Regions from separate parts of the Streptomyces sp. NBC_00683 genome, predicted to be linked through region 2. Evidence: riboswitches for the same ligand, from Rfam matches in the RefSeq annotation. Region 2 holds a riboswitch; each other region holds the start of a gene.
The links. A riboswitch is a leader RNA that binds a small molecule or an ion and turns the genes downstream of it on or off. The one in region 2 is predicted to bind cobalamin.
Positions count from the first base shown of each region.

Region 1: linked by a shared signal. The riboswitch ahead of OG257_RS13310 (ribonucleoside-diphosphate reductase subunit alpha) and the one ahead of cobN (cobaltochelatase subunit CobN) in region 2 are both predicted to bind cobalamin.
Region 3: linked by a shared signal. The riboswitch ahead of OG257_RS29435 (cobalamin biosynthesis protein) and the one ahead of cobN (cobaltochelatase subunit CobN) in region 2 are both predicted to bind cobalamin.

Region 1 is NZ_CP109013.1:3,042,485-3,052,942, reverse strand. Features, by position in the region: gene OG257_RS13340 (tetratricopeptide repeat protein) at 1-241, shown strand, start outside; gene def (peptide deformylase) at 323-961, shown strand; gene OG257_RS13330 (D-Ala-D-Ala carboxypeptidase family metallohydrolase) at 1,132-1,869, shown strand; gene OG257_RS13325 (GlxA family transcriptional regulator) at 1,942-2,916, opposite strand; gene OG257_RS13320 (hypothetical protein) at 2,998-3,210, shown strand; gene OG257_RS13315 (ribonucleotide-diphosphate reductase subunit beta) at 3,227-4,243, opposite strand; gene OG257_RS13310 (ribonucleoside-diphosphate reductase subunit alpha) at 4,243-6,648, opposite strand; cobalamin riboswitch at 6,786-6,913, opposite strand; gene OG257_RS13305 (GNAT family N-acetyltransferase) at 6,962-7,462, opposite strand; gene mctP (monocarboxylate uptake permease MctP) at 7,594-9,231, opposite strand; gene OG257_RS13295 (DUF3311 domain-containing protein) at 9,228-9,482, opposite strand; gene OG257_RS13290 (GntR family transcriptional regulator) at 9,663-10,427, opposite strand.
Region 2 is NZ_CP109013.1:4,186,207-4,196,664, reverse strand. Features, by position in the region: gene OG257_RS18790 (sensor domain-containing protein) at 1-68, opposite strand, end outside; gene cbiE (precorrin-6y C5,15-methyltransferase (decarboxylating) subunit CbiE) at 292-1,581, shown strand; gene cobM (precorrin-4 C(11)-methyltransferase) at 1,578-2,327, shown strand; gene OG257_RS18775 (cobalt-precorrin-5B (C(1))-methyltransferase) at 2,370-3,488, opposite strand; gene OG257_RS18770 (cobalt-precorrin-6A reductase) at 3,504-4,304, shown strand; gene OG257_RS18765 (DinB family protein) at 4,310-4,822, opposite strand; gene cobJ (precorrin-3B C(17)-methyltransferase) at 4,897-6,411, opposite strand; gene OG257_RS18755 (precorrin-8X methylmutase) at 6,408-7,034, opposite strand; gene OG257_RS18750 (cobalamin biosynthesis protein CobG) at 7,102-8,379, opposite strand; cobalamin riboswitch at 8,575-8,722, shown strand; gene cobN (cobaltochelatase subunit CobN) at 8,758-10,458, shown strand, end outside.
Region 3 is NZ_CP109013.1:6,598,609-6,609,066, forward strand. Features, by position in the region: gene OG257_RS29430 (cobyric acid synthase) at 1-555, opposite strand, end outside; gene OG257_RS29435 (cobalamin biosynthesis protein) at 552-1,499, opposite strand; cobalamin riboswitch at 1,629-1,755, opposite strand; gene OG257_RS29440 (hypothetical protein) at 1,920-2,141, opposite strand; gene OG257_RS29445 (inorganic phosphate transporter) at 2,154-3,416, opposite strand; gene OG257_RS29450 (class II aldolase/adducin family protein) at 3,732-4,391, shown strand; gene OG257_RS29455 (alpha/beta hydrolase) at 4,460-5,590, shown strand; gene OG257_RS29460 (hypothetical protein) at 5,775-7,082, shown strand; gene OG257_RS29465 (VOC family protein) at 7,113-7,523, opposite strand; gene ypfJ (KPN_02809 family neutral zinc metallopeptidase) at 7,621-8,508, opposite strand; gene OG257_RS29475 (ABC-F family ATP-binding cassette domain-containing protein) at 8,764-10,362, shown strand.

The DNA.
Region 1 (10,458 bases), 1.1 Mb from region 2:
GGCCTGTTCGGAGAGCCCGATGGAGAGCGACGAGGGCGACGGGGAGCACCTGGACCCGCACGACCACAGCGAACCGGGCCACCCGGGCCCGCTGGGCCACCGCACCGCGGGCGACCTCTGGGTTCCGGAGCGTGAATGCGGCATAGCGGCGCCGGCCGGGCTCGTGCGCGGGCTGCTGGACAGCTGGGTCGCGGACAGTCCGGACAGCCGTGAGTGGCGCGATCTGGAAGAAGTCTGCTGACCGGTGCCCGTAGGCTGTACGGGCACCGATTCCGGTGCGGTTCTCACTGGTTTCAGGTTTGCAGGAAGGCGTACGGCGGACATGTCGCAGCAGGAGACGGACGAGCAGGTCGGCGTGGACGATGAGGGATTCCTCGTGGACACCGAGGACTGTGAGGCGCGCGAGGCGGCGTACCGCGAGCGCGGCACCTCCCGCCCGATCACGGTCGTGGGCAACCCGGTGCTGCACAAGGAGTGCAGAGACGTCACGGAGTTCGGTGACGAGCTCGCACAGCTGATCGACGACATGTTCGCCAGCCAGCGGACGGCCGAGGGCGTGGGCCTGGCCGCCAACCAGATCGGTGTGGACCTCAAGGTCTTCGTCTACGACTGCCCGGACGACGACGGTGTGCGGCACGTCGGCGCGATCTGCAACCCGGTGCTCGAGGAGCTGGCGCCGGAGGAGCGCATCCTCGACGACTCCAACGAGGGCTGCCTCTCGGTCCCGACGGCGTACGCCGCACTGGCCCGCCCGGACTACGCGGTGGTGCGCGGCCAGGACGCCAAGGGCAACGCGGTGAAGGTACGGGGCAACGGGTACTTCGCGCGCTGCCTCCAGCACGAGACGGACCACCTGTACGGGTACCTGTACATCGACCGGCTCTCGAAGCGGGACCGCAAGGACGCGCTTCGACAGATGGACGAGGGCACGCCGCGCTACGAGGTCGTCGCGAACGGCTGAGCCGTCCCCCGAGGACATGGCCCTGCTGCCGGTGAGCCGGCAGCAGGGCCTTCCTGTTGCCCCGGCAGATGGTATTCAACCGCCAACCAGTGTTTCCCATGGGGTAGTTGACGCGCGTCGACTCGTCCGACAGGCTCACCCCTACACCTCACCGTGGTAGGGAGACCCCCATGCTCAGACGTACCGCACATCTGTTGCTCGGCTTTGTCATGACCATGGCTTTTGCCGTGGGTGGCGCCGTCGTCACCGCGGGCCCCGCGCAGGCCGACGGCTGCTACACCTGGACCCGCACGCTGTCGTCCGGAGCTTCGGGCGCAGACGTCACCCAGCTCCAGATCCGGGTGGCCGGCTATCCGGGGTACAACTCCGTGCTGGCCATCGACGGCTCGTTCGGACCCGCGACCGCGGCCGCCGTCAAGCGCTTCCAGTCGGCCTACGGGCTCGCCGCGGACGGCATCGCGGGACCGGCCACGCAGTCCAAGCTCTACTCGCTCCAGGACGACGACTGCACCCCGATCCACTTCACCTATCCCGAGCTCAACAACTGCAACAGCACCTGGGCCGGCGGCGCGGTGGCCGCGGGAACGGCCAAGGCCAATGCGCTGAGCTCGATGTGGAAGCTGGAGGCGCTCCGGCACGCACTCGGTGACCAGCCCATCCGTGTCACCAGCGGATTCCGTTCCACCTCCTGCAACGCCGCGGCGGGCGGGGCGTCCAACAGCCGCCATCTGTACGGTGACGCGGTCGACCTGGGGTCCGGAGCGCACTCGCTGTGCACCATCGCCCAGCAGGCCCGCAACCACGGGTTCAACGGGATCCTCGGCCCGGGCTACCCGGACCACGGCGACCACATCCACGTGAACCAGGGGCCGAGCCACTTCTGGTCGGCCTCCCAGTGCGGCATCTGACCGCACACGCACCGCTGCCGTGCCCCGTCCGGGACCGATCGATCTCCCGGGCGGGGCACCGCCGTTCGCGGCTCAGGCCGCGTCGGTCATGGAGACGGGACCCCGGAACGTGCGGCGGTAGGCGTTCGGCGTCGTCCCCAGCGAGCGGACGAACTGATGGCGCAGTGCCGCCGCGTTCCCGAAACCGGTCCGCCCGGCGATCGTGTCCATGGTCTCGTCCGAGGTCTCCAGCAGGTGCTGCGCCAGCAGCACGCGCTGCCGCAGCAGCCAGCGGTACGGGGTGGTGCCCGTCTCCTGCTGGAAGCGGCGCGCGAAGGTGCGGGGCGACATGTGCGACTGGGCGGCCAGCTGCTCGACGGTCATCTCCTGGTCGAGATGGGCCTCCATCCAGGCGAGGGTGTCCCCGACCGTGTCGCACCGGGTGCGGGGCAGCGGGCGCTTGATGTACTGGGCCTGGCCGCCGTCCCGGTGCGGCGGCACCACCATGCGGCGGGCGATGGCGTTGGCGACGGCCGGACCGTGCGCCTGGCGGACCAGATGCAGGCAGGCGTCGATCCCCGCCGCCGTGCCCGCCGACGAGATGACCGGGCCCTCGTCCACGTAGAGCACGTCCGGTTCCACGATCGCCTTCGGGTAGCGGCGGGCCAGCTCGGCCGCGTGGCGCCAGTGGGTGGTGCAGCGGCGGCCGTCCAGCAGCCCGGCCGCGCCGAGGACGTACGCCCCCGAGCAGACGCTCAGCACCCTCGCTCCCCGCTCCACGGCCCGGCGCAGGGCGTCCAGGACCTCGTCCGGGTACTCCCGCTCCATGAAGTGGCTGCCCGCCGGTACGGCGATGAGATCGGCCTCCTCCAGCCGGTCCAGCCCGTACGGCGTGCTGATGGTGAACCCGGCGTGCGTCCGCAGGACCGGGCCCTCGGCGGAGACGACCGCGAAGTCGTGGACCGGCAGCCCCTCGTCGGAGCGGTCGAGTCCGAACACCTCGCACAGCACGCCGAGTTCGAAGGGGTGGACCTCGTCGAGCAGCAGAGCGGCGACATTCTTCAGCATGACGACAGTGTGGCAGTAATTCGATGCTCTATGACAGTCCTGCCACTGACCGAATCCGCTCGCACGGACGACAGTGGAGCCATGAACACATTCCTGAGCTACCTGGCCACAGCCGCACTCTTCGCCTTCGTCCTGCTGCCCGCGCTCGCCGGGCTCGCACGGGAGCGCCGGATCGACCGCGAGCTGCGGGACGCGGAACGGCAGCGGTCCGCGCAGCCCCCGGAAACGGCGGGCGCCGCGCAGCCGGTCACGGCCACGCGGCGCCCGTTCGCCGGAAGTTGGGCGAGGACCTGAGGTCTTTCGCCGAACCCTAGAAGTCGTCGTCGAAGCCGACCGAGCCCTCCACCGCCACCTGGTACGCGGAGGGCCGGCGCTCGAAGAAGTTCGTCAGCTCCTGGACCCCCTGCAGCTCCATGAACGAGAAGGGGTTCTCGGAGCCGTAGAGCGGCGGGAAGCCGAGCCGGGTGAGCCGCTGGTCGGCGACACACTCCAGGTACTGGCGCATCGACTCCGTGTTCATGCCGGGCAGGCCCTCGCCGCACAGATCGCGGCCGAACTGCAGCTCCGCCTCGACCGCCTCCTTCAGCATGTCGGTGACCTGCTGCTGGAGGGCGTCGTCGAAGAGCTCCGGCTCCTCCTTGCGGACGGTGTCCACGACCTCGAACGCGAAGTTCATGTGCATGGTCTCGTCACGGAACACCCAGTTGGTTCCCGTGGCCAGGCCGTGCAGCAGGCCGCGCGAGCGGAACCAGTACACGTACGCGAAGGCGCCGTAGAAGAACAGACCCTCGATGCACGCAGCGAAGCAGATCAGGTTCAGCAGGAAGCGGCGGCGGTCGGCCTGCGTCTCCAGGCGGTCGAGCTTCTCGACCTCGTTGATCCACTTGAAGCAGAACTGGGCCTTCTCGCGGATGGAGGGGATCTCCTCGACCGCGTCGAACGCTGCCGCACGGTCATCCGGATCGGGCAGATAGGTGTCGAGCAGCGTCAGATAGAACTGGACGTGCACCGCCTCCTCGAACAGCTGACGCGACAGGTACAGCCGCGCCTCCGGGGAGTTGATGTGCTTGTACAGCGTCAGCACCAGGTTGTTGGAGACGATCGAGTCACCGGTCGCGAAGAACGCGACGAGCCGGCCGATCATGTGCTGCTCGCCGGGGGAGAGCTTGGCCAGGTCGGAGACGTCGGAGTGGAGGTCGACCTCCTCCACCGTCCAGGTGTTCTTGATCGCGTCCCGGTAGCGCTCGTAGAAGTCCGGGTAGCGCATGGGGCGCAGCGTCAGCTCGAAGCCCGGGTCGAGCAGGTTCTTGGTGGTGTCGGAACTCATTACTGGCAGGCCTCGCAGGACTCGGGGTTTTCGAGCGAGCAGGCGATGGCGTCCGCGTCGGGCGCCGAAGCCTGCTGTACGGGAATGGGCGCGGCGGCAGCGGCCGTCCCGGATGCCGCACGGGCGATCCGGGTCGCCGGACGCGAGCGCAGGTAGTACGTCGTCTTCAGCCCCTGCTTCCAGGCGTACGCGTACATCGAGGAGAGCTTGCCGATCGTCGGCGTCTCCAGGAACAGGTTCAGCGACTGGCTCTGGTCGAGGAACGGCGTACGGGCCGCCGCCATGTCGATCAGACCGCGCTGCGGGATCTCCCACGCCGTGCGGTACAGCGCACGCACGTCCTCGGGGATCCAGGCGAAGCCCTGCACCGAGCCGCTCGCCTCGCGCAGCGCCTCCCGGGTCCGCGCGTCCCACACGCCGAGCTTCTTCAGCTCGTCCACCAGGTACGCGTTGACCTGGAGGAACTCACCGCTGAGCGTCTCGCGCTTGAAGAGGTTGGAGACCTGCGGCTCGATGCACTCGTACACACCGGCGATCGAGGCGATCGTCGCCGTCGGCGCGATGGCCAGCAGCAGCGAGTTGCGCATCCCGGTCTTCGCGACCCGGGCACGCAGCGCGTCCCAGCGCTCCGGCCAGTTCAGCTCGGTGTCGTAGTGGTCGGGGTGCAGCACACCGCGGGCCGCGCGCGTCTCGGACCAGGCGGGCAGCGGGCCCGAACGCTCCGCGAGGTCGCACGACGCCTCGTACGCGGCCAGCATGATCCGCTCGGAGATCCTCGTGGAGAGCGCGCGGGCCTCGGGCGAGTCGAAGGGCAGCCGCAGCTGGAAGAAGACGTCCTGCAGGCCCATCGCGCCCAGGCCCACCGGGCGCCAGCGGGCGTTGGACCGGCCGGCCTGCTCGGTCGGGTAGAAGTTGATGTCCACCACGCGGTCGAGGAAGGTCACGGCGGTGCGGACCGTGGCGTCCAGCCGCTCCCAGTCCATCTCCCCGCCGACGACGAACGCGCCGAGGTTGACCGAACCCAGGTTGCAGACGGCCGTCTCGCCGTCGTCGGTGACCTCGAGGATCTCCGTGCACAGGTTCGACGAGTGCACGACCCTGCCCGGCTCAGCGGTCTGGTTCGCGGTCCGGTTGGAGGCGTCCTTGAACGTCATCCAGCCCTGACCGGTCTGGGCGAGCGTCCGCATCATCCGGCCGTACAGCTCACGGGCGGGCATCGTCCTGCGGGCCAGGCCCTTGGCCTCCGCCGCACGGTATGCGGCATCGAACTCGTCGCCCCACAGGTCGACCAGCTCGGGGGTGTCGGCCGGGGAGAACAGCGACCACTCGGTGTCCGCGTCGACGCGCCGCATGAACTCGTCGGGGATCCAGTGCGCCAGATTCAGGTTGTGCGTGCGTCGCTGGTCCTCGCCCGTGTTGTCGCGCAGTTCCAGGAACTCCTCGATGTCCGCGTGCCAGGTCTCCAGGTAGACGGCGGCGGCACCCTTGCGGCGGCCCCCCTGGTTGACCGCGGCGACCGAGGCGTCGAGCGTCTTCAGGAACGGCACGATGCCGTTGGAGTGCCCGTTGGTGCCACGGATCAGCGAACCCCGGGCGCGGATGCGGGAGTACGAGAGGCCGATGCCCCCCGCGTGCTTGGACAGCCGCGCCACCTGGTGGTAGCGGTCGTAGATCGAGTCGAGCTCGTCCAGCGGGGAGTCCAGCAGATAGCAGGAGGACATCTGCGGGTGCCGGGTGCCGGAGTTGAACAGGGTGGGCGAGGAAGGGAGGTAGTCGAGCCGGCTCATCAGCCCGTACAGCGAGGCGACTTCGTCCAGGGCGCGCTCGGAGGTGTCCTCGGCGAGGCCGGCGGCCACCCGGAGCATGAAGTGCTGAGGGGTCTCGATGACCTGGCGGGTGAGCGGATGGCGCAGCAGGTAGCGGCTGAACAGCGTCCGCAGCCCGAAGTAGCCGAAGCGGTCGTCGGCCCCGTCGGCGACAGCCTGCCCGGCCAGCGCGTCGAGGGCGTCCGCGTGCAGCGTGACGAACTCGGCCGTACGGTCCGCGATCAGGCCCTCGCGGTGGCCGACGGCGACCGAGGCGGAGAAGGAGACGGCGCCCTGGCCGGCGGCCTCGTCGGCGATGGTGCGGGTGAGGAGCCGTGCGGCGAGCCGGGAGTAGGCGGGGTCCTCGGAGATCAGACCCGCGGCGGCCTCGGTGGCCAGCGAGCGCAGCTCGGCCTCGTCCGACCGGGCGTTGCGGCCGCGCAGCGCGGCGGCGGCGACCCGTCCGGGGTCGGTGTCGGGCAGATCGACGGTGAGGTCGGTCAGGGTCCGCAGCAGTGCGGTCCCGGGCCCGTCGGGCGTGGCGTGCGTGGACTCGGCTGAATCGACCGCTGAAACCGGATCGGCTGGCGCGATGGTCACTGGGACTATCCCTCGCTCGGCTCGGGGCCGGCGGGAGCGGGGGCAGCCGGGCAGGGCGATGCCCGGGTCGGGGCAGCACTGCTCACGGCGTCCACCGGCCCTCCGCGAGGCCCGGACGTCTGGCGTCCGGTTCGGTCGAGCCGGACGCGCTGTCGGCAGGTCTTCGGACTCCCGGGTGCGCAGAAGCACACCGATCACACCGTTGCGGGACAGTTCCGGATTCGCACCGGATTCCCCTGCGGAGACAGCGAGCACGAGCATACATGTGGGGGCCGCCGGACAGTGCAGCCCCCACATGTTGTGTCGCGCTCGATCAGAGGTCCAGACGGAATGTCAGGAGCGAGATGTGCTCGACGGGCTTCCAGTCCCGGTCCGGAGTCCGTACGAAGCCCAGGCGCCGGTAGATCCGATGGGCGCCGAGCATGGCCTGCTGCGTCGACAGGACGAGACCGGAGACGCCCTCCGTGGCCCGTGCCCGGTCGATACAGGCCCGCACGAGCGCCTCGCCCGCCCCGCGCCCACGGGCTTCGCGGGAGACGGCCAGCATCCGGAATTCGGCCTCGTCCGCCCGGGCGATGTCCGCCCACGGGCTGCCGGGTGCCGCGTAGGTCACGCCGCCGAGCAGCGTGCCGTCACCGCCCACCGCGACCAGCACCTCCGCCTCGGCGGCCCGGCGCCCGACCGCGCGCAGCTCGGCCAGATAGGGGTCGTCGGCGCCGAAGTCCAGCAACTCGTCCGCGAGATACGCCTCGGCGGTGATGCCGGCCAGTGCCTCGTGCTCCTGGGGGCCGACGGGCCTGATCGAGATGTCCATGGGCGGGAGTCTGCCGCAGGCGGAGGCGAGGGTCGAACTCCTTTGCGGCGGGACGGGAACGGAGCGGGCCGCCGCGCCCCCGTGGGGGACGTGGCGGCCCGCTGCGGAACCAGGCTCTCGCCGGGACGGGGTCAGTGACCGCCGCCCGGGGCGCCCACGGTGGCCGGCGGGAGTTCCACCTTGACACCCGGGTCGCCCGCGTCCGCCGTGTAGTCGGACGGGGAGGTCTCGTCGATCCCGGCCGGTGCCTTCAGCGCGTTCAGGACGAAGGTCAGCACGATCACCACGACGACGTTCAGCACGAACGCGGTCAGACCGATGTAGCCGATCTCCCCGATGCCGGGGATCTCCTTCGAGGACCCGCCGAAGTGCTTCTGGGTCGGGCTGGCGACGCCGTACGCGGCGACCGTGCCGTAGATCATGCCGACCGCCCAGCCCGCGATCAGGGCCCAGCGGTGGAACCACCGGGTGAACAGGCCGCCCACCAGGGCCGGCATCGTCTGGAGGATCCAGATCCCGCCGAGCAGCTGGAAGTTGATCGCGACCGTCTTGTCCATGGTGAGGACGAAGGCGAGCGCACCGACCTTGACCAGGAGCGAGACCAGCTTGGAGACCCTGGTCTCCTCGGCCGGGGTCGCGTCGGGCTTGATGAAGTCCTTGTAGATGTTGCGGGTGAAGAGGTTCGCCGCGGCGATCGACATGATCGCCGCGGGCACCAGTGCGCCGATCCCTATCGCGGCGAAGGCCACACCGGCGAACCAGTCGGGGAACATGTTCTCGAACAGCTGCGGAATGGCCAGCTGGCCGTTGTCCACCTTCACTCCGGCGGCGATCGCCATGAAGCCGAGCAGGGCCAGCAGACCGAGCATCAGCGAATACAGCGGCAGGATCGTGGTGTTGCGCCGGATCACGTCACGGCTGCGGCTGGAGAGCGTCGCCGTGATGGAGTGCGGGTACATGAAGAGCGCCAGCGCCGAACCGAGTGCCAGCGTGGCGTATCCCCACTGGCCCATCTCGCCCGGGACGAGGCCGGCGACGGGCTTCCCCGCAGCTTCGTTCTTGGTCGAGAACGCCTCGCCCGCCTTGGCGAAGATGTCGTCGAATCCGCCGAGCTTGATGGGGATGTAGATGATGGCCACCGCGATGACCAGATAGATCAGACCGTCCTTGACGAAAGCGATCAGCGCGGGCGCGCGGAGCCCCGAGGAGTAGGTGTACGCGGCGAGTACGGCGAACGCGATCAGCAGCGGCAGGTCCTTGATGAACCAGTGCGTGGTCTCACCGCCGCCGACGCCCATGACGTCCAGCACGGCCTGGATGCCGACGAGCTGGAGGGCGATGTACGGCATCGTGGCGAGGATGCCGGTGACGGCGACCGCCAGCGACAGCCCCTTCGAGCCGAAGCGTCCGCGGACGAAGTCCGAGGTGGTCACGTAGCCGTGCTTGTGCGAGACCGACCAGAGCCGCGGCAGGAAGGTGAAGATCAGCGGGTAGACGAGGATCGTGTACGGGACGGCGAAGAAGCCGGCCGCGCCCGCCGCGTAGATCGCCGCGGGGACCGCGACGAAGGTGTACGCCGTATAGAGGTCACCGCCGAGCAGGAACCAGGTGACCCAGGTGCCGAACGACCGTCCGCCCAGGCCCCATTCGTCGAGGCTCGCCTCGTTCTCGGCCTTGCGCCAGCGCGAGGCCATGAATCCGATGACCGTGACGGCCAGGAAGAAGAAGATGAATACGGCGAGTGCGACGCCGTTCACGCCGTCCTTCATGCTGACGCACCTCCCTTGCGGGAGCGCTGGTCACGCTGCCACAGCTTGTACGCGACCATCGTGAGAGCGGTCGAGATGAGCACCCAGAGCATCTGGTACCAGTAGAAGAACGGGATGCCGATAAAGGTCGGATCGACCTTCGCGTACGAACCCACCCAGAGCATCGCCACGAACGGCGCGATAAGACAGAGGGCGATAATCACCCTTGTGGGTGTCACTGTTGGTCGTTTCACGACCGTATCTTCCGGCATGTGGCGACTCCGTCCCCTCGCTGATCACCGATTGCAATGCGCACGAAATCTAGGCGAGGGTTCCGGCCACCGTCACCCCCCGTCCGCATTGCGGTCCTGCAACGGTCCTGCGTCGCCCGAAATGACTGATCCCCCTGCGCCGGCAGGGGGATCAGTCATATCGGTATTCCGGGGCTTTTCTCAGTCGGTGGGCCGCTTCAGACGGGCCACGAACTTGTACCGGTCGCCGCGGTACACCGAGCGGACCCACTCCACCGGCTCGCCGTCCCCGTCGATCGAATGCCGGGACAGCATGAGCATCGGCAGGCCGACGTCCGTACCGAGCAGTCCCGCCTCGCGCGGGGTGGCGAGAGAGGTCTCGATGGTCTCCTCGGCCTCGGCGAGCCGGACGTCGTAGACCTCCGCCAGCGCCGTGTAGAGAGAGGTGTACTTCACCAGCGAACGGCGCAGCGCGGGAAAGCGTTTGGCCGAAAGGTGGGTGGTCTCGATGGCCATGGGCTCACCGCTCGCGAGCCGGAGCCGTTCGATGCGCAGGACCCGTCCGCCCGCCGTGATGTCGAGCAGCCCGGCGAGCGTGTCGTCCGCTGTGACGTAACCGATGTCCAGCAGTTGGGACGTGGGCTCCAGACCCTGGGCGCGCATGTCCTCGGTGTACGAGGTGAGCTGCAGCGCCTGGGACACCTTCGGCTTCGCGACGAACGTGCCCTTGCCCTGGATGCGCTCCAGCCGGCCCTCGACGACCAGTTCCTGCAGGGCCTGGCGCACGGTGGTGCGCGAGGTGTCGAACTCGGCCGCCAGGGTCCGTTCGGGCGGCACCGGCGTGCCGGGCGGCAAGGTGTCGGTCATGTCGAGGAGATGGCGCTTGAGCCGGTAATACTTCGGGACGCGCGCCGTTCGCGTACCCGCGCCGGTCTCGCTCGTACTGCTGGCCCCGTCGGCACCCATGGCCCGCCTTCCCGACTGCTGCGTTGCTGCC
Region 2 (10,458 bases):
GGGGCCCGTTCGCCGGGCGCGTCGGCGGTGGACGGTGCTGTGGTGCGCGGGAGGGTGCTGGTGGTCATGGCGGCCTCGACATCATCGGGTGGGGATGCTCCGTGCTGGCGTGCTCCACACTCGTGGATCCGCGCGCCCGACGGCATGGGGTGACCAGGCCGGTTGGGGGTGGGGCTGCCCCCCGGGTGCCCCGGGGGATCCCGGTGGCCGGTCACCCGACCTGGCCGGGCCGCGGACCGGACCGGACAGTAGAGTTCGGCAGCGTCATCCCCCGAACACCGAGGTACGGCCGTGTCCCCCGCACCATCCGAACCACCCGCCCCGAAGCTCTCGTCCGACGCGCGTGTCGTGAGCGTGGTGGGCATCGGCGCCGACGGATGGGCCGGCCTGCCGGACACGGCACGCTCCGCGCTCCTGGACGCCGAGGTACTGATCGGCGGTGAGCGCCAGTTGCGGCTGCTCCCGCCCGGCTGCGAGGGCCGGCGCGTGCCCTGGCCGTCGCCGCTGCGGCCCGCCGTTCGCGGCCTGCTCGCCGCCCACGAGGGGAACCGGATCGCCGTACTGGCCAGCGGCGACCCCATGTTCTACGGCATCGGCCGGGCACTCACCGAGGAGCTCGGCCCGGGGGCGCTGCACGTCCTGCCGCACCCGTCGTCGACCTCCTACGCCTGCGCCCGGCTCGGCTGGCCGCTGGAGGACACCGAGGTCGTCACCCTGGTGGGCCGTCCCACGGCCCGGCTGGCCGCCGCCCTGTACGACGGACGCCGGCTGCTCGTCCTCAGCGCGGACGCCGCCACTCCCGCAGCCGTGGCCGCCCTGTTGCGGGAACACGGCTTCGGGCCCAGCCGGATGCGGGTGCTCGAACAGCTCGGCGGCGAGCGCGAGGACTGCGTGGACGGCACCGCGGACACCTGGGCGCGGGAGCCGGGCGACCCCCTCAACGTCATCGCCGTCGAGTGCCGCTCCACGCCGGACGCCCTGCGCATCGGCGCCGTACCGGGTCTGCCCGACGAGGCGTACGAGCACGACGGCCAGCTGACGAAGCGCCATGTACGGGCCGCCACGCTCGGCGTGCTCGCGCCCGCGCCCGGCGAATTCCTCTGGGACATCGGCGGCGGCTCCGGATCGATCGCCGTCGAATGGCTGCGGACCCATCCGTCCTGCCGTGCGGTGACCGTGGAGCGCGACCCGGTGCGCGCCCGGCGCATCGCCCGCAACGCGGACCGGCTCGGCGTTCCCGCCCTGCGCGTGGTCACCGGCCGGGCGCCGGACGCCCTGGCCGGACTGCCCGTCCCCGACGCCGTGTTCATCGGCGGCGGGCTCACGGTGCCCGGCCTGCTCGACGCCTGCTGGGACGCGCTGCCTCCGGGCGGCCGACTGGTCGCCAACACGGTCACGCTGGAGTCGGAGGCGCTGCTCGCCGAGCGTTACCGGGTGCACGGCGGCGACCTGGTGCGGCTCGCGGTGGCCCACGCGGTGCCGGTCGGCGGGTTCACCGGGTGGCGCCAGGCGATGCCCGTGACGCAGTGGTCCGTACGCAAAGCCTCGCCCGACACACACGCTTCAGGAGACAACAGATGACCGTGCACTTCATCGGTGCGGGCCCCGGCGCCGCAGACCTGATCACGGTGCGCGGCGCGCGCATTCTCGCCGCCAGTCCGGTCTGCCTGTACGCGGGCAGCCTGGTGCCGCGCGAGCTGCTTGCCGAATGCCCGCCGGACGCCCGGCTGGTGGACACCGCCGACCTGGACATCGACCAGATCACCGCCGAACTGGTCCGTGCCCACGCCGACGGTCACGACGTCGCCCGGCTGCACTCGGGCGACCCCTCGGTCTTCAGCGCGGTCAACGAGCAGATGCGGCGGCTCGACGAGGCGGGCGTGCCGTACGACGTGGTGCCCGGGGTGCCCGCTTTCGCCGCGGCGGCCGCTGCGCTGAAGCGGGAGTTGACGGTGCCCACGGTCGGCCAGACCGTCATCCTCACCCGGATCGCCCAGCGCGCCACCGCGATGCCCGAGGGTGAGGACCTGGCCACGCTGGGCCGCAGCGGCGCGCTGATCGTGCTGCACCTCGCGGCGCGGTACGTGGACCGGGTGGTCGACGAGCTGCTGCCGCACTACGGGGCCGACTGCCCTGCCGCCGTGGTGGCCATGGCCTCGCGCCCGGACCAGATCATCCTGCGCGGCTCACTGGACTCCATCGCGGAGCAGGTCAAGGAGGCGGGAGTGATCCGGACCGCGGTGATCATGGTGGGCCGGACGCTGGGTGCGGAGCAGTTCCGCGACAGCCACCTCTACTCCCCTGCCCGGGACCGCCACACCTGCTGACCCGGGCCTGTACGGCGGGTGCTGGGGGCTCACGGCTCCCGGTCACCGCACCTCGCTCCGCCCCACCACCGTCCCCGCCCGGTCGATGCAGATCACGTCCACCGCCACGGGCGCTCCCCGCAGCACGGACAGCGCCTGGTCCCGGGCGGCCACGGCCACCAGGTCGCCCAGCGGCACACCGGCCGCCGCGCAGAGCTGCAGCGCGGCCAGGCCGGTGTTGGCGACCTCGATCTCGGCCGCCAGCGCCTCGCTCGCGCCGCCCTGCCGTGCCAGCCCGGCCAGGAAGATCTTGTCGACCTGGGAGCGGCCCGAGTGCAGGTCCAGATGGCCCGCGGCGAGCTTGGACAGCTTGGCGAACCCGCCGCAGACCGTCAGCCGCTCCACCGGATGCCGGCGCACGTACTTCAGTACCGCCCCCGCGAAGTCCCCCATGTCCAGGAGGGCGATCTCCGGCAGCCCGTACTCGGTCACCACCGTCTTCTCCGAGGTCGAGCCCGTGCACCCCGCCACATGGGTGTGCCCGGCCGCCCGGGCGACGTCCACCCCGCGGCGGATCGAGTCGATCCAGGCCGAGCAGGAGTACGGCACCACGACGCCCGTCGTGCCCAGGATCGAGAGGCCGCCCAGGATGCCCAGGCGAATGTTCCACGTGAAACGTGCGATCTCTTCGCCGTCGTCCACCGAGACCGTGATCTCCACGTCGCCGGTGCCCCCGTGGTCGGACGCCACCCGCGCCACGTGGTCCCGCATCATCTGGCGGGGCACGGGGTTGATCGCGGGCTCACCGACGTCGAGCGGCAGCCCCGGGAGCGTCACCGTCCCCACGCCGGGCCCGGCCCGGAAGACCACTCCGGACCCCGGAGGGAGCTGCCGCACGGTGGCCCTCACCGTCGCGCCGTGCGTCACGTCCGGGTCGTCGCCCGCGTCCTTGACCACTCCGGCCATGGCACTGCCGTCGCCGAGCTCCTCCACCGCGAGCGCGAAGGCCGGGGTCTGCCCCCGGGGCAGGGTGATGGTCACGGGATCGGGGAACTCGCCGGTCAGCAGCGCGGTGTACGCGGCCGTGGCCGCGGCGGTCGCACAGGCGCCGGTCGTCCATCCGGGCCGCAGACCGGTGTGCTTGAGTTGGGCGGTGCGCCCGCCCTGCGCCTCACTGCTCATGGATGGACCGATCCGATGGCTCTGCACGTACTCGTCCTCGGCGGCACGACTGAGGCCCGCCTGCTCGCGGAGTCCCTGGTGGCCGCGGACGGACTGCCCGCCGGGGCCCGGGTGACCAGCTCGCTCGCGGGGCGCGTCGGCCGTCCGAAGCTTCCGCCCGGCGAGGTGCGCATCGGTGGGTTCGGCGGAGCCGACGGCATGGCCGCATGGCTCCGGGCGCACCGAGTGGATGCGGTCATCGACGCCACCCATCCTTTCGCCGGGAAGATCAGTTTCAACGCGGCCGAGGCCGCCGCCACAGTCCATGTTCCCCTGCTGGCTCTGCGCCGGCCCGGCTGGGTGCCCTCGGAGGGCGACCGGTGGCATGCGGCCGGCTCGCTGGCGGAGGCGGCCGGGCTTCTCCCGGGACTTGGCAGGCGGGTCTTCCTCACGACGGGCCGGATGGGCCTCGCCGCCTTCGCGGGTCTGGACGAGCTGTGGTTCCTGATGCGTTCGGTGGACGCTCCCGATGTGCCGCACCCGGCGCGGATGGAGACGCTGCTGGACCGGGGGCCGTTCACGCTGGAGGGGGAGCGGGAGCTGATCCGCAGCCATCGCATCGACGTCCTCGTGACGAAGGACAGCGGCGGCGAGGCGACCGCCCCCAAGCTCACGGCCGCCCGCGAGGCGGGCATCCCGGTGGTCGTGGTCCGCAGGCCCCCGGTACCGGAGGGAGTCCCGGTGGCCGGGACCCCCGGGGAGGCCGTCAGCTGGCTGCGCGACCTTGCGGGGCAGGTGCTCCCGGAGACGGGGCAGGCGCTCCCGCGCAGCGTCTAGGCGGCTCAGACGCCCGTACGGCCGTCGATCCGTTCGCGTACGAGGTCGGCGTGGCCGCAGTGGCGGGCGTACTCGCCGACCATGTGCGTGTAGATCCAGCGCAGGGTGACCTGCCCGCCCATGAAGGGGCTGGTGTCATCGAGTGCGCGGGTGGCGCAGTTCGCCCGCGCCCGGCCGATCTCGGCCTGCCAGATCGGCAGCGCCTGCTCGTACGTCGCTCCGCCGGCCAGGTCGAAACCGCCGTCGGTGGCCTCGGGGTCGGCACCGGGGGTGAAGATCGGCGGGGCGTCCTCCTGGGCCAGGACCCGGCGGAACCAGTTCCGCTCGACCTCCGCGAGGTGCTGGACGAGCCCGAGCAGGGTGATCGGCGAAGGTTCCGCAGCCGCTTCGCGGAGCTGCCCCTCCGTCAGGCCGTCGCACTTCCGGGCGAGTGTGGTGCGGTAGAAGTCGAGCCAGCTCTCCAGGGAGGTCCGCTCATCGGCGTCCAAAGGGGGCATGGGGCGTTCGGGAGCGCTCATGTCCGCCATCGTGGCACGGGGGTCCGACAGCGGACGGGCAGCGGCCCGGCGCCCCCGGACCCCGCCGCGGGCGTTCAGTCCTCCGGGTAGCGGCGCGGCGTCCAGACGATCTGCCGGCCGTCCCCCCTCCGCACCCACCGGGTCTGCGAGGACCCCACGATCAGGATCGTCCGCATGTCGACCTCGGCCGGATCCAGATCGGCGAGCCGCACCGTGCGCACACTCTCCGCCGGGCCGCCGACGTCGCGCCCGAGCACGACCGGCGTGTCCGGGGAGCGGTGCTCCAGCAGCAGGTCGCGGGCCTTGCCGACCTGCCAGGTACGGCTGCGTGAACCGGGGTTGTACAGCGCCATCACCAGATCGGCCGTGGCCGCCGCGCGCAGCCGCTCGGCGATGACCTCCCAGGGCTTGAGCCGGTCCGAGAGCGAGATGGTGGCGTAGTCGTGGCCCAGCGGAGCACCCGCGCGGGCGGCGGCGGCATTGGCCGCGGTCACGCCGGGCAGCACTCGTACCGCTATGTCCGTGTACGCGTCCTGCGACGCCACTTCCAGCACGGCCGTCGCCATGGCGAAGACCCCCGGGTCACCGCCCGACACGACGGCCACCCGCCGCCCGCGCCGAGCCAGGTCCAGGGCGAACTCCGCGCGTTCCGACTCGACCTTGTTGTCGGAGCCGTGCCGCTGCTGCCCGGGACGTACGGGCACCCGGTCCAGGTACGTCGTGTAGCCGACGACGTCGTCGGCGGCGGCCAGCGCCCCGCGGGTCTCGGGCGTCAGCCACAGCGGGCCGGCCGGCCCGGTGCCCACCACGACGACCTCGCCGGATCCGGCGGCGCGTTCGGGGCGGGGTGCGTCGATCCGGCTCGGCAGCACCGCGACCGCGAAGTACGGCACCGAGTCGGCGTCGGTGTCGGCCAGATCACCGGTGCGCTCCCCGGCCATGGTGGCGCGCTCGACGTAACGCGCCTCGGCGAGCCTCCCGGACGCCTCGAACGCACGGCGCACGGCAGGAAACGTGCGGCCCAGTTTCATCACCACCGCTGAGTCGGTGGCCGCCAGACGTGCCGTCAGCTCCTCCTCCGGCAGCGTGCCCGGCAGGATCGTCAGCACCTCCTCGCCCTCGACGAGCGGAGTGCCGAGACGGGCGGCGGCGGCGCTGACCGAGGTGACGCCCGGGATGACCTCGGTGGTGTAACGGTCCGCGAGCCGCTTGTGCATGTGCTGGTACGAGCCGTAGAACAGCGGGTCGCCCTCGGCGAGCACGGCGACGGTGCGCCCCGCGTCGAGATGGACCGCGAGGCGGGCCGCGGCCTCGGTGTAGAACTCGTCCAGCGCGCCCCGGTAGCCGCCGGGGTGGTCGGTGGTCTCCGTCGTGACGGGGTAGACCAGCGCCTCTTCGATGTGGTCGGCGCGGATGTGCTGCGCCGCGATGGAACGGGCGATGGACCGGCCGTGCCGGGCGGAGTGGTACGCCACGACATCGGCCTCGCCGATGACCTGCACGGCGCGCACGGTCATCAGGGACGGGTCGCCGGGCCCGAGCCCGACCCCGTACAGCCGTCCGGTCTTCTTGTGCTCGCTCACGCTCACTCTTCCTCGCTGGCGATCGCGTTGATGGCCGCCGCCGCCATGGCGCTGCCGCCGCGCCGGCCGCGCACGATCAGGTGCTCGAGGCGGGACGGGTGGGCGGCCAGCGCGTCCTTGGACTCGGCGGCGCCGATGAAGCCGACCGGGACCCCGATGACGGCTGCGGGGCGCGGGGCGCCCTCCTCGATCATCTCCAGGAGCCGGAAGAGGGCGGTGGGCGCGTTGCCGACGGCGACGACAGCCCCTCCCATGCGGTCGCGCCACAGTTCCAGCGCGGCGGCGCTGCGGGTGGTGCCGAGCTTCGCGGCCAGTCCCGGAACGGCCGGGTCGGACAGGGTGCACACCACGTCGTTGTCCGCCGGCAGCCGCTTGCGGGTGACCCCGCTGGCGACCATGGCCACGTCGCACAGGATGGGCGCACCGGACCGCAGCGCCGCGCGGGCGTCGGCCACGGCGTCCGGCGAGAAGGCGAGGTCGCGTACGAGGTCGACCATGCCGCAGGCATGGATCATGCGGACGGCGACCTGGCTCACATCGGCGGGCAGCCCTGCCAGATCCGCCTCCGCGCGGATGGTGGCGAAGGACTGGCGGTAGATCGCCGGTCCGTCCTTCTCGTACTGATGCACAGTGCTGTCGCTTTCTTCATCGGGTTTGTGGCCGGCGGCCAGACACAGGTGAACAGGTGATGCACGGTCAGGTGCGAGAGCCTCGCGCCGCCGCCACCGCGGCGGCCAGCGCGGCAGGGTTGTCCCGGACCGTCGCCGTGGCGTCCGACCGGTCCCCCGTCACATGGGAGATCCGGTGTCCGTCCGGGGTGGCGACCACGTCGATCCACTCCCCGTGCGGATGGCCGCACCGGCGTTCGCACCCGGACCAGTACACAGGCAGCCTTCCCACGGGTCCGACGGCGGCCCCCGCTTCGGCCCGCACGTCGGCCAGGGACTTCGCGCAGCCGGGCCGTCCGATGCACGCCCCGACACCGGCCCACGGCGAGCCGGGCCCGGTGATCAGACCGGCCTCCGAGAGGGCGGCGAGCAGTTCGTCCGCGTGATCCGGTGAGACGCCGGTGACGACGACCCCGCGCCACGGGGTGAGCCGCAGTTCGCCGGCGCCGGCCAGGAGCCGCCACTGATTCGGGTCCAGGCGCCCCAGCGGTACGCCGACGGACAGCGCGACATCGCGGCGGCCGCCGTGTACGCGGCCGAGGACAGGCGGGACGGATGCGTGAGGACGGGGGTGGCGGTCCTCAGACACGGCGGTACCGGTCTGCCGCAACCGCCGTACGACGTCGTCGGCCAGTGCGGCGGAGCCGCCCGGCAGGTCCTTCACCCGCCAGGCACCGGTGTCCGGGGCGGCGTCCAGAAACGCTTCGGCGGCCAGGAGCGCGGCGCGGGGCGCTTCGGCGGCCGGGACGCGCAGGACGGCGTCGGTGTCCCCGATGCGCAGCATCGCGTCGCCGTCGGCACGGGCCAGCAGGGTGAGGTCGGCGCCGAGGGCGTCGACGTCACCGCGGCCGTCGTCGAGTGCGAACAGGAAGCGGCCGGAGAGCGCGGTCGCACGGTCGCTCCCGCACAGCAGACGGTCCAGTGCGGACAGCCACGGTCCGACTTCCGCGGCTCCGAGGCCGTCGAGCCCGGCGAGGGGGGAAGCGACGACGTTGCGTATCCGCTCGTGGCGTTCGGAGGGCAGCAGCCCGGCCCTGCCCAGCAGTCCGGCCAACTCCGCACCGCAGTCAGGGGCGAGCCCGCGCAGCTGCACATTGCCGCGCGAGGTGAGATGCAACTCACCGTCTCCCAGGCGGGCCGCGGCCTCCCCGAGGGCGTTCGCCCGTGCAACGGTCAGCACTCCGCCGGGCAGCCGGACCCGTGCCAGCGCACCGTCGTCCGCCCGGTGCAGACGCAGTGTTCCGGGGCAGGCATCACCGCCCGGAGACCGGGGCGGGACGGCGGATGGGGGCATGGCGGCGAGCATACCGACCGTGACCGCAGCACAGTCCTACGGTGACTGTGACCTGCAGGACACCCATCGGGCCGGAGCCGGAACCGCGAGCGGTCCAGGGTCCGGGCTGCTGTCCCCGGCCGCGTCCGCCGCAGGGCGGGAACCGGCCGTCGGGCGGCCGGGACAAGTCCCGTCCAGGGGCATCTCCTCACGCCGGGCCCCTGGCCGCCTACTATGCCTAGCGGCGGTCCGTTCGGCCCGCCATCGCCAGACGGCGACATGGGAGGAAGCCCGGTGAGATTCCGGCGCGGTCCCGCCACTGTGAGCCCGGTCCACGACCGGGCGAGTCAGGAACTCCTGCCGTCCGACACCGCCCGGGGCGTGGACACCCCGAGGAAGGGCTGACGCCGCATGATCCTGCTCCTGTCGACGTCCGACACCGACCTGCTCAGCGCCCGCGCGTCCGCGGGCCCGGTCAACTACCGCTACGCCAACCCCTCCCGGCTCTCCCTCGAGGAACTCCCGGAGCTGCTGGACGGCACGGACCTCGTCGTCGTACGCCTCCTCGGCGGCGTACGGGCCTGGCAGGACGGCCTCGACCAGGTGCTGGCGACCGGCCGCCCCGTCGTCGTGCTGACCGGTGAACAGGCCCCCGACGCCCAGCTGATGGCCGCGTCCACCGTCCCCATCGGCATCGCCGCCGAGGCGCACGCCTACCTCGCGCACGGCGGCCCCGCCAACCTGGAGCAGCTGGCCCGCTTCCTGTCCGACACGGTGCTGCTCACCGGCCACGGTTTCGAGCCGCCCGCCCCCGCCCCCGCCTGGGGCCCGCTGGAGCGGACGGCCCGTGAGGGCGTCACCGGGCCCACCATCGCGGTGCTCTACTACCGCGCCCACCACATGAGCGGGAACACGGCGTTCATCGAAGCGCTCTGCGCCGCGGTGGAGGACGCGGGAGCCCGCGCCCTCCCGCTGTACGTCGCCTCGCTCCGTACGCCCGAGCCCGAACTCATCGACGAACTCCGGGCCGCCGACGCCATCGTGACGACCGTCCTCGCAGCGGGCGGCACCAAGCCGGCCACCGCGTCCGCGGGCGGCGACGACGAGTCCTGGGACGCGGGCGCCCTCACCGGCCTCGACGTACCGGTGCTCCAGGCGCTCTGCCTCACCAGCCCCCGTGCGGCCTGGGAGGAGAACGACGAGGGCGTCTCCCCGCTGGACGCCGCCACCCAGATCGCGGTGCCGGAGTTCGACGGGCGCCTGATCACGGTGCCGTTCTCCTTCAAGGAGATCGACGAGGACGGCCTGCCCGCGTACGTCGCCGACGCCGAGCGTGCGGCACGCGTCGCCGGAATCGCCGTACGGCACGCCCGGCTCCGCCACATCCCGGCCGCCGAGAAGCGGATCGCCCTCGTCCTGTCCGCGTACCCGACCAAGCACTCCCGCATCGGCAACGCGGTCGGCCTCGACACCCCCGCCAGCGCCGTCGCCCTGTTGCGCAGGCTCCGGGCCGAGGGCTACGACTTCGGGCCCGAGGAGGACATCCCGGGCCTGGTCTCCGGCGACGGCGACGAGCTGATCTACGCGCTGATCGAGGCCGGCGGCCACGACCAGGAGTGGCTCACCGAGGAGCAGCTGGCCCGCAACCCGGTCCGGATCCCCGCCGCCGACTACCGCCGCTGGTTCGCCACGCTGCCCGCCGAACTCCGCGAAGCCGTCGAGCGGCACTGGGGCCCGGCCCCGGGCGAGATGTTCCTCGACCGGTCCCGTAACCCCGAGGGCGACATCGTGCTCGCCGCCCTGCGCCGCGGCAACCTGCTGATCCTCATCCAGCCGCCGCGCGGTTTCGGTGAGAACCCGATCGCGATCTACCACGACCCCGATCTGCCGCCCTCGCACCACTACTTGGCCGCCTACCGCTGGATCGCCGCGTCCGCGGACGACAACGGTTTCGGCGCCGACGCGATGATCCACCTCGGCAAGCACGGCAACCTGGAGTGGTTGCCCGGCAAGAACGCCGGCCTGTCCGCCGCCTGCGGCCCCGACGCCGCACTCGGCGATCTGCCGCTCGTCTACCCGTTCCTGGTGAACGACCCGGGCGAGGGCACCCAG
Region 3 (10,458 bases), 2.4 Mb from region 2:
CGCCGTCGTACCGAAGAACGAAGCGAACACCCCGCCGCGGTCGATGTCCCCGACGACCAGCACCGGGAAGCGGGCGGCACGCGCGATGCCCATGTTCACGATGTCCGTGCGCCGCAGATTGATCTCGGCCGGACTGCCCGCCCCCTCGCAGATCACGGCGTCATACGTGCCCCGGAGCTGCTCCAGGCAGTCCACGACCGTCCCCAGCAGCGATTCCTGGCGCCCGCCGTGGTAGCCGCGCGCGCTCATCTCGCCGACCGGCTTCCCCATCAGGACGACCTGACTGGAGCGGTCACCGCCGGGCTTGAGCAGCACCGGATTCATGAGCACGCTCGGCTCCACGCGGGCGGCCTGCGCCTGCATCGCCTGGGCGCGGCCGATCTCCGCACCCTCGCGGGTGACGAACGAGTTCAGCGACATGTTCTGCGCCTTGAACGGCGCGACCTTCACCCCCCGGCGCACCAGCCACCGGCAGATTCCCGCCGTGACGACGCTCTTGCCCGCGTCCGAGGTCGTTCCCGCGACCAGCAGCCCGCCGCCCTGTCCGCCGCTCATGCCCGGCCCCTCCTTCCCGAGGCCAGCCGCGCGGCCGCACACACGCCGAGGGCCAGCACACTCACCCGGCGCGACAGCCGCACCGCGCGTTCGATATCCGCCACCCGCACGTCCCGGCCGCTCTCCCCGTTGAGCACGGGCCGGTGCTCGACCCGCCCGCCGTACGCGAGGGTCCCGCCGAGGCGCACGCCGAGCGCACCCGCGAACGAGGCCTCCACCGGGCCCGCGTTGGGGCTCGGGTGCTTTCCCGCGTCGGCCCGCCAGGTCCGTACGGCCTCGCGCGGACGGCCGCCGGCGGCCACGGCGAGCACGGCGGTGAGGCGGGCACCGGGCCAGCCGGCGAGGTCGTCGAGGCGGGCCGATGCCCAGCCGTAGCGCCGGTGGCGCGGCGACCTGTGGCCGACCATGGCGTCGAGGGTGTTGACGGCCCGGAACGCGACCAGGCCGGGGACACCGCCGATGGCGCCCCACACCAGAGCGCCGACGACGGCGTCGGAGGTGTTCTCGGCGACCGACTCCACCACCGCGCGGGCGATCTGCGGTCCGTCGAGGGACTCGGGGTCACGGCCGCAGAGGTGCGGCAGCCGCTCCCGGGCCACCTCGATGTCACCGGCGGCGAGCGCACCGCCGATGGCGCGGGCCTCGCGGCCCAGCGACGTACCCCCGATGACGGACCAGGTGGCGGCGGCGGTCAGCGCCACGGCCGCGGCGGGACGGTTCCGTACGGCACGGGCGGCCAGTGCGGCGGCGCCCGCGGCGCCCCCGGCGCAGACCAGCGCGTGCAGGGCGCCCCAGCCGCGGTGATCGCGCCACAGCCGGCTCTCGACGCCTGCCGCGGCCTGCCCGAAGGCGGCCACGGGGTGGCCCCGCCGGGGGTCACCGAGCAGCAGGTCGCCGATCAGGCCGGCGGTGGCGCCGTACGCGAAGATGCGGTCGGCTCGCACGGTTCAGCCGGCCGTCGCGCCTCGAAGGACCTTCGGAGCGGGTGACACAGGGACCGACGCACGGCAGCCAGGCATGGCAGATGTCCTTAACTCAGGGTCCGCGCCCTGGTTCGACGTGACCGGCGACGAGAGTCTCCTGGCTTCCGGATCCGCAGTTCCCCCGGCCTTCCAGTCCGTGTCGGACCGTGACTTCCGTGTGGGGGCCTGCTCCCCGGTGACAGTGGCGGGACCGCGCCGGATTCGCACCGGCTTCCTCTCCTGTCGCCGTAAATGGCACCGGCAGTCCACCACGCCCCGTGAAGGCCCGTCAACCTGCCGTTGACCTGCGGGAGTGCAGTGTGCGCAGACGCACATCGGGCCGGACACACACGTGGTGTGTCCGGCCCGATGCGAGGAGACGGCGGCGCAGCGCCGGGGTGGTCAGACGACGATCAGATAGATCCCGTAGGCGACCGCCGCCGCGCACAGCCCGAAGCAGGCGTACGCGCCGGTGCGTGCCAGCGTGAGAGATCCGCCGGACTGCACCGCCGAGGCCTGCTTGGAGAGGCCGATGATGCCGAGAGTGAAGAGGCCGACCAGTGCGACGGTGACCACGAGGCTGACACCGAAGACGGAGGCGAGAGCTGCCCAGTCGATGTTCATACGGATCTGTCCTTACACCGTGGCCGGTCGGGCCGGGTCGGCCGGGGATCCGGCCGTCGGGGCCGGGGCCGGGATGGTGGTCTTGAGGTCCGGGACGCCGGAGCCGACGGGCGGCGGGCTGACGGCCGCGATGGCGGTGGTGACGACGCCCGCGGGCTCGGCGTCCGTCGCGTTGACGTTGGTGTGGTCGACCGGCTTGCGGCGCGACAGCAGCCAGATGGCACCGGAGCCCGCGACGAGGAGCACGGCGACCACGCCGACACCCCAGGGGCCCTGTTTGGTGAGGAACTCCGCGCCCGCACCGACCAGACCGGCGGCCGGCAGGGTCAGGCCCCAGGCGATGAACATGCGGGTGGCGGTGGACCAGCGGACCACGCCCCCCTTGCGTCCCAGACCGGCGCCCATCACGGCACCGGAGCAGGACTGGGTGGTGGAGAGGGAGAAGCCGAGGTGCGAGGAGGCCAGGATGACCGTGGCCGCACTGGTCTGGGCGGCGAAGCCCTGCGGCGGCTTGAGCTCGGTGAGGCCGCTGCCCATGGTGCGGATGATGCGCCAGCCGCCGAGGTAGGTGCCCATCGCGATGGCGATACCGGCGGAGGCGATGACCCAGACCGGCGGGTTGGAGCCGGGGGCGAGCACGCCACCGGTGACCAGGGCCAGGGTGATGATGCCCATCGTCTTCTGGGCGTCGTTGGTGCCGTGGGCGAGCGAGACGAGACCCGCCGAGGCGATCTGTCCGGCCCGGTAGCCCTTGGCGGTCGACTTCAGCTGCGCCTCGTCGGTGATCTTCCGGTTGAGGCGGTACGTCAGCTTCGTGGCCAGCAGTGCGGCCAGACCGGCGACGAGGGGTGCCGCGATCGCGGGCAGGAGGACCTTCGTCACGACGGTGCCGCCGTTGATCGAGGACCAGCCTGCCGACATCACCGCGGCGCCGATGAGGCCGCCGAAGAGTGCGTGGGAGGAACTGGAGGGCAGGCCGACCAGCCAGGTCAGCAGATTCCACAGGATGGCGCCGACGAGCGCCGCGAAGATGACCTCGGTTCTGAGGCCGTTCTCATTGATGATCCCGCCGGAGATCGTCTTGGCGACCTCCACCGACAGGAACGCGCCGACGAGGTTGAGAACGGCGGACATGGCCACCGCTGTCTTGGGCTTGAGGGCGCCGGTCGAGATGGTGGTGGCCATCGCGTTGGCGGTGTCGTGGAAACCGTTCGTGAAATCGAACACGAGAGCTGTCACGATCACGATCGCGAGCAGCAGCGTGATGTGTTCCATTTACCCAGGCAATCGTTCGACGTCAGTGGCTGTAGGAACGTAAGCAACCTGGGTGAACGGAAGATGAACTGGGCAGGGCGGTGCGGTGACTCCAAGCGCGAACAGCCATTCCGCTTGTGTGCGTCGGGGGCGGCCGCGCCGGCCCGCGGCGGTGCGGGAACCGGCCTTCGCCGGGTTCCGGCGCACCTCCGGTCTGCCGCATTTGCCCCATTGGGGAGACGTCGGTCACGTACTCCGCGACGGCTTCGCCCGACAGGCCCCGGCGGGCCTCCGCCAACCCGGCGTGATCCGAACGCGAGACCCTAGGATCGCCGCATGAACGATCAGGACCGGGACGCGATCGAGCGGGCATGGGGCGGCGTCGTCGCGACGGCCCGCAGGACGGCCGCGGACGGACTGGTCGTCGGCACCTCGGGCAACGTGTCGGCGCGGGCCGGCGGAATCGTCCTGGTCACCCCCAGCGGAGTGCCCTACGACCGGCTGGGCCCCGGGGACGCGGTCGGCGTCGACCTCGAAGGGCGCCAGGTCCTCGGGACCATGACCCCGACCAGCGAGCTCCCCCTCCACCTCGCCGTCTACAGCAACAGCGACGCCGCCGCCGTCGTGCACACGCACGCGGTCCACGCCACGGCCGTCTCCACCCTCGTCGAAGAGGTCCCGCTGGTGCACTACGCCGCCGCCATGCTCGGCGGCCCCGTCCGCACCGCCGCCTACGCCCGGTACGGGACGCGGGAGCTTGCCGGGAACATGCTCACCGCCCTGCGCGACCGCAGCGGCTGCCTGCTGCAGAACCACGGAACGGTCACCTACGGGGACACCCTCGACGAGGCGTACGACCGCACCGCCCAGCTCGAATGGATGTGCAGGCTCTGGCTCACCGCGAGCTCCGTGCCCGGCCGCCACCCGTCACTGCTCTCCCGCGCCCAGCTGAGCGACGTACAGGACGCCCTGAAGGGGTACGGCCAGCCCGGCTGAGCCCGGGGCCGGCACCGGACGGCCCCGTCCCACTGGCAGCCTGCGCCGAGGCCCAGGACACTGGAGCCGTGCGCCCGGCAACAGCGACGGCAGCAGCCGTCTCCACGATCCTCGGCGTCGGAGCGGCAGCGGTCGCGGCCGGCCGGTACGCCAGCGACGCCGCCCTCGGGGCCCCGTCGCCACGCCCCTTCCCCGGAGACCGCAGACTCACCGTGCACGCCACGGCGCCCGGGCAGGTCACTCTGACCCGCTCCTTCGCCGCGCTGCGGCCCGGCACGTACGGACTGGTGGGCCGCGACGTCCACGCGATCGTCGGCCCGGTCGTCGAGCAGGCGCCGCACGACTCCGCCGACACCGTCGTGCGCACGCTGGAACGCGTCACCCGGGGCAGCCTCGAACCGGGCGCCAAGGTCCGCCTCACCCCCGTGCTCCACAGCGGCGACCCGCTCGGCGCACTCGGCCTCGCGTACAAGGAGGTCGAGGTGCCCGGCGAGCTGGGCGCCCTGCCCGCCTGGTTCCTCCCCGGCGCCCGCGACACCTGGGTGATCACCGTGCACGGCCTCGGCACCACCCGCGAACACCCCCTGAACGTGACGGGATTCCTGCAGGAGCAGCAGTTCCCGGTGCTCGACATCGCCTACCGCGGCGACGCCGGCGCACCCCGCTCGCCGGACGGGCTCGGCCACCTCGGGGAGTCCGAGTGGCGCGACCTCGACGCGGCCATCCGCCACGCCGTGCGCTACGGGGCCGAGCGCGTCGTCATGCACGGCTGGTCCACCGGCGCCACCATGGCCCTGCACGCCGCCGTCAACTCCGCACTCCGCGACCGCATCAGCGGTCTCGTCCTGGACTCCCCGGTCCTGGACTGGAAGGTCACCTTCCGTGCCCTGGCCGTCGCCCACGGCATCCCCGCCGCACTCCTGCCCCTCGCCGTCCGGGCCGCCCAGGGCCAGACCGGACTGCGCGGCGCCCCGCTCCTGGACACCTCCGTGCCGACCGCCCTGCACGCCCCCACGCTGATCTTCCACGGCCCCGACGACACCCTCGCGCCCTGGCAGCCGTCCCGGGAACTGGCCGCACTGCGTCCCGACCTGGTCACTCTGCACCCCGTGACGCAGGCTCCGCATGCGGCGATGTGGAATGCCGGTCCGGCACGCTACGAAGAGGCCCTCAGGCGCTTCCTCACGCCCCTGATGTGAGCTGATGGGGTGGATCGGCCCGGTTGGTGACCGGGACCGAAACCTTCCCGTAGCCATGGGATCCGGCTTCCGTTTGGGCTTTCGGGCCGTCAGAGGCAAGACTGCTCCCGTGACGTCCCGTACCCCGCGCGACTCCAGGCTGCGACTTGTCCGCCCGCGACCCCTTGCCACCGCCCGCAAGGCCGTGACCACCCGGCGCACCAGGCCGGCCCCCCGCCCACCCGAGGGCACACCTCCTCCTGCGGAACTGGCACGCCAGGCCAGGGCCGTGCTCGCCCACGCCGTCCGTATCGCCCACTGGGCCGCCGACGGCGCGAGCCCGGGGGCGGCCCCGCTCGCCACCCAGGCCCTGGAACGGGCCGCGGCGGCGCTGGAACTGTCGCCCGCCCAGATACAGACCGGCTGGGACCGGGCCAGGCTGGCCGGGCTGATCGAACTCCACGGCGACACCGCGCGACCCGGCTGGAGGCTGCGCGCCTGGGACCGGGACGACTCCGCCGTGCTCCGCGGCTGGGTGGCGCTCTTCGACGCCTGGTCGCTCGTCCACGCCGCACCCGAAGGCATCGAGGCCACCGCGGTCGCCGAAGCCGTCGAGGCGGTGCCCCAGGTGCTCTCGCTCCTGCAGCTCTCCGCCGGCCCCGTCACCGTGCCCGCCCTCCTCGACCTCCTCGGCCAGCGCGTCGCGGAACTCCACGAGGAGCGGTGCGAGGTGCCGTACGGGCCGCCGCAGCAGTCCGCCCCCGGCAGCCCCGCGACCGGGCAGCCCGAGGACCTGAACGCGCTCCTGCTCGACTGGGCCCTCGAAGGCCTCGCCGCCGTCGGAGCGCTGACGCTCGGAGCCGGACATGCCACGCTCACCCCTCTCGGCAACTGGGCGGTCTGGGTCAAGCTCGAACAGATCTGCGTCGCCGCCCAGAGCCCGGCCGGGAACATCGAGCAGTCCGCCGCCGACATGCTGCTCGGCTGCGCCCGGCTCACCCCCGGGCCCGCCCGCGTCGAATACCGGGCCTGGCTCGCCGCCCGGACCGTCGGCAGCGCGGTGACCGAACTGCTCGCCGTCGCCCGCGGCGAGGACGCCCTGCTGCGCGGTCTCGCCTTCGAGGCGCTGCGTGTCGTCGGTGCTCCCGCGGAGCCCGTGGTGCGCACCGTCGTCAGCGAACCGCCGCTGCGTCCGTACGCCCTGCTCTGGCTCGCCGAGTACGAGGGTGCCGACCCGGACGACGCCCAGGACGTCCTCAGCCGCGAGGAAGCCACCTGGCTCTGGATCGACACCGCCGCGGCGGTCGCGGATCACGGCGAGACCGGACTGCTGGTCCGCCATCTCGACTCCGCCGTCCAGGGCACTGTCCCGGCCCTGCTCGACGAGGTCCGTGCGGTCGGACACCCGCGCACCGTGCAGGTGCTGGTCGCCCTGGCCGCCGCCCACCCCGACCCGGCCCTCGCCAAGGCCGTACGCCGGGCGGCCTTCCAGGTGCACACCGGCGGCGCCTGAGCGCGGAGCGCGAAACCCCGGGGGAGGCGGTCAGCCCGCCGACCCCGGGGCGTACGTCCCGAAGCTCCAGACGTTGCCCTCCGCGTCCCGCGCCATGTAGTCACGCGAGCCGTAGTCCTGGTCGGTGGGCGGCATCAGGATCTCCACGCCGTGCTCCACGGCCCGCGCGTGGTGCTCGTCCACCTCGTCCACGACGACGTACACCCCCGCAGGTCCCGCCCCCGCCATCGCCTTGGCGAACACGCCCTCGCCCCCCTTGGAGCCGAGCATCACCCTGCCGTTGCCGCAGGACAGCTCGGCGTGCAGGACGCTGCCGTCCTTCCCCTCGTACACCGCATCCTCCGTGAAACCCAGGGCCTGGGTCAGCGTTCTGATCGCGGCCTTCGCGTCGTCGTACAGAACCGTCGGGTAGATCGTCGGTACACCGCCCGCGCCTGCCATCGCGCTCACCTTCTTCCAGCCGTTCCCACCGGTTTGCTGTGATCTGCGTCTCAGTCTTCCACCGGGCACCGACAGTGCGCGCCGTAGGGGCGGCGGTTCAGCGGAAGGTGTTGCAGCGGCTCGGGTCCCCGGTACGGAACCCGGTGGTGAACCACTGCCGGCGCTGCTCCGACGAGCCGTGCGTCCACGACTCCGGGTTCACGCTCCCCTGGAACCTCTCCTGGATCCGGTCGTCGCCGACCGCCGCCGCGGCGTCCAGGCCGTCCCGGATGTCGGCCTCCGTCAGCTCGGTGATCAGGGGGCGCCCCGACTCGGCGGGAGTGGTGGTCGCGTGGTTCGCCCACACCCCGGCGTAGCAGTCCGCCTGCAGCTCCACCTTCACGGAATTGCTGTCGGCGCCCTGCCGGCCGTCCTGCGCCCTGGCCAGCGTGCCCAGCTGGTTCTGCACGTGGTGGCCGTACTCGTGGGCGACGACGTACGCCTCGGCGAACGGTCCGCCGCTCGATCCGAACGTCGTGCGCAGTTCGTCGAAGAACCCCAGGTCCAGATAGACCTGCCGGTCACCGGGGCAGTAGAACGGCCCGACCGCCGAGGTGGCCGACCCGCACGCGGTGCCGATCCGGTCGCTGAACAGGACGGTCCGCGCCGGCGTGTACGTCTCGCCGCTCCGCGCGAATTCCTGCCGCCAGTAGTCCTGCACGCTGTTGACCACCGCCACGGTCCGGCAGTCGTCCTTGGTGTTCGCGTCCTCGCCCGTCAGGCAGCTCTGCTGGACCTGGGCGGCGGACGACGCGGTCGCGGTCGTGTCGGGGTCGCCCGAGGAGAGCCCGAGCTGGTCCGGGCCGACGCCGAAGAAGAGCCCCAGGACCAGCGCGATGATGCCGACGATGCCGCCGCCCATGGTGGCCCTGCCGCCCGGGATCCGGCTGCCGCGCACATCCTGGACCTCGGATGTGTCCAGGTCGGCGTCGTCGTCGAACTGCATGGGGCGCACCACCTCTGCTCCGGCCGCGGCACGGCACCCTTGCCGTCCTGCGCCGAGTATCGGACAGTTCGGTAGGGGATGCCCTTTTATGTGACGCGCCGTGGTCAGGGGGTGTCAGGCGGGAAGCACGCGGAAAACCAGGTGGACACCGCCAGTAGAATGAGCTCCATGGCAATTCTCCTTGTGCATTAGACGGCGTCGAGTCGTGAGTCCGTTACCGTCCCTCCGCCGTCCATACCGCCCTGGAGTTTTTCCGTGATCACCGCTTCCGGCATCGAGCTGCGCGCCGGCGCCCGCATCCTCATCGAGTCCGCCTCCTTCCGCATCGCCAAGGGCGACCGCATCGGTCTGGTCGGCCGTAACGGAGCGGGCAAGACCACTCTCACCAAGTGCCTCGCCGGTGAAGGAACCCCGGCCGGCGGCACCATCACGCGCTCCGGTGAGGTCGGCTACCTCCCGCAGGACCCGCGCACCGGCGACCTCGAGGTCCTGGCCCGCGACCGGATCCTCTCCGCCCGCGGACTCGACGAGATCCTGCGCAAGATGCGGGAGAACGAGGAGCGGATGGCCAACGGCCAGGGCGCCACCCGCGAGAAGGCGATGAAGAAGTACGAACGCCTGGAGACGGAGTTCCTCACCAAGGGCGGATACGCCGCCGAGGCCGAGGCCGCCACCATCGCCGCCGCGCTCAGCCTGCCCGACCGGGTGCTCGGCCAGCCCCTGCACACGCTCTCCGGTGGTCAGCGCCGCCGTGTCGAGCTCGCCCGCATCCTGTTCTCGGACGCCGACACCCTGCTCCTCGACGAGCCCACCAACCACCTGGACGCGGACTCGATCGTCTGGCTGCGCGACTACCTCAAGACCTACCGCGGCGGCTTCATCGTGATCTCCCACGATGTCGAGCTCGTCGAGACGGTGGTCAACAAGGTCTTCTACCTCGACGCCAACCGCGCGCAGATCGACGTCTACAACATGGGCTGGAAGCTCTACCAGCAGCAGCGCGAGGCGGACGAGAAGCGCCGCAAGCGCGAGCGCCAGAACGCCGAGAAGAAGGCCGCCACACTGAACGCGCAGGCCGACAAGATGCGCGCCAAGGCCACCAAGACCGTCGCCGCGCAGAACATGGCCAAGCGCGCCGACCGGCTGCTCTCGGGACTGGAGGCCGTCCGGGTCTCCGACAAGGTCGCCAAGCTGCGCTTCCCCGACCCTTCGCCCTGCGGCAAGACCCCGCTGATGGCGGAAGGCCTCTCCAAGTCGTACGGGTCGCTCGAGATCTTCACCGACGTCGACCTCGCCATCGACAAGGGCTCCCGCGTCGTCATCCTCGGCCTCAACGGTGCGGGCAAGACCACGCTGCTGCGCCTCCTCGGCGGCGCCGAGAAGCCCGACACCGGCGACATCATCGAGGGGCACGGGCTCAAGCTCGGCTACTACGCCCAGGAGCACGAGACCCTCGACCCGGACCGCACCGTCCTGGAGAACATGCGCTCCGCGGCGCCCGACCTCGACCTCGTCGCGGTCCGCAAGACGCTCGGCTCCTTCCTCTTCTCCGGCGACGACGTCGACAAGCCCGCGGGAGTGCTCTCCGGCGGTGAGAAGACCCGGCTCGCCCTGGCGACCCTGGTCGTCTCCTCCGCCAACGTGCTGCTCCTCGACGAGCCGACGAACAACCTCGACCCGGCCAGCCGCGAGGAGATCCTCGGCGCGCTGCGCACGTACAAGGGCGCCGTCGTGCTCGTCACCCACGACGAGGGCGCCGTCGAGGCGCTCCAGCCGGAGCGGATCATCCTGCTGCCCGACGGGGTCGAGGACCTCTGGGGTGCGGACTACCGCGACCTGGTCGCCCTGGCCTGATCCCGGGGGACCGGTCGTCCCGGCCCGGTCCCGCCGTGAATCCGTCGATCCACTGCGTCTGGATCATTCGGCCTACGTGTGATCCATCATCTGGGT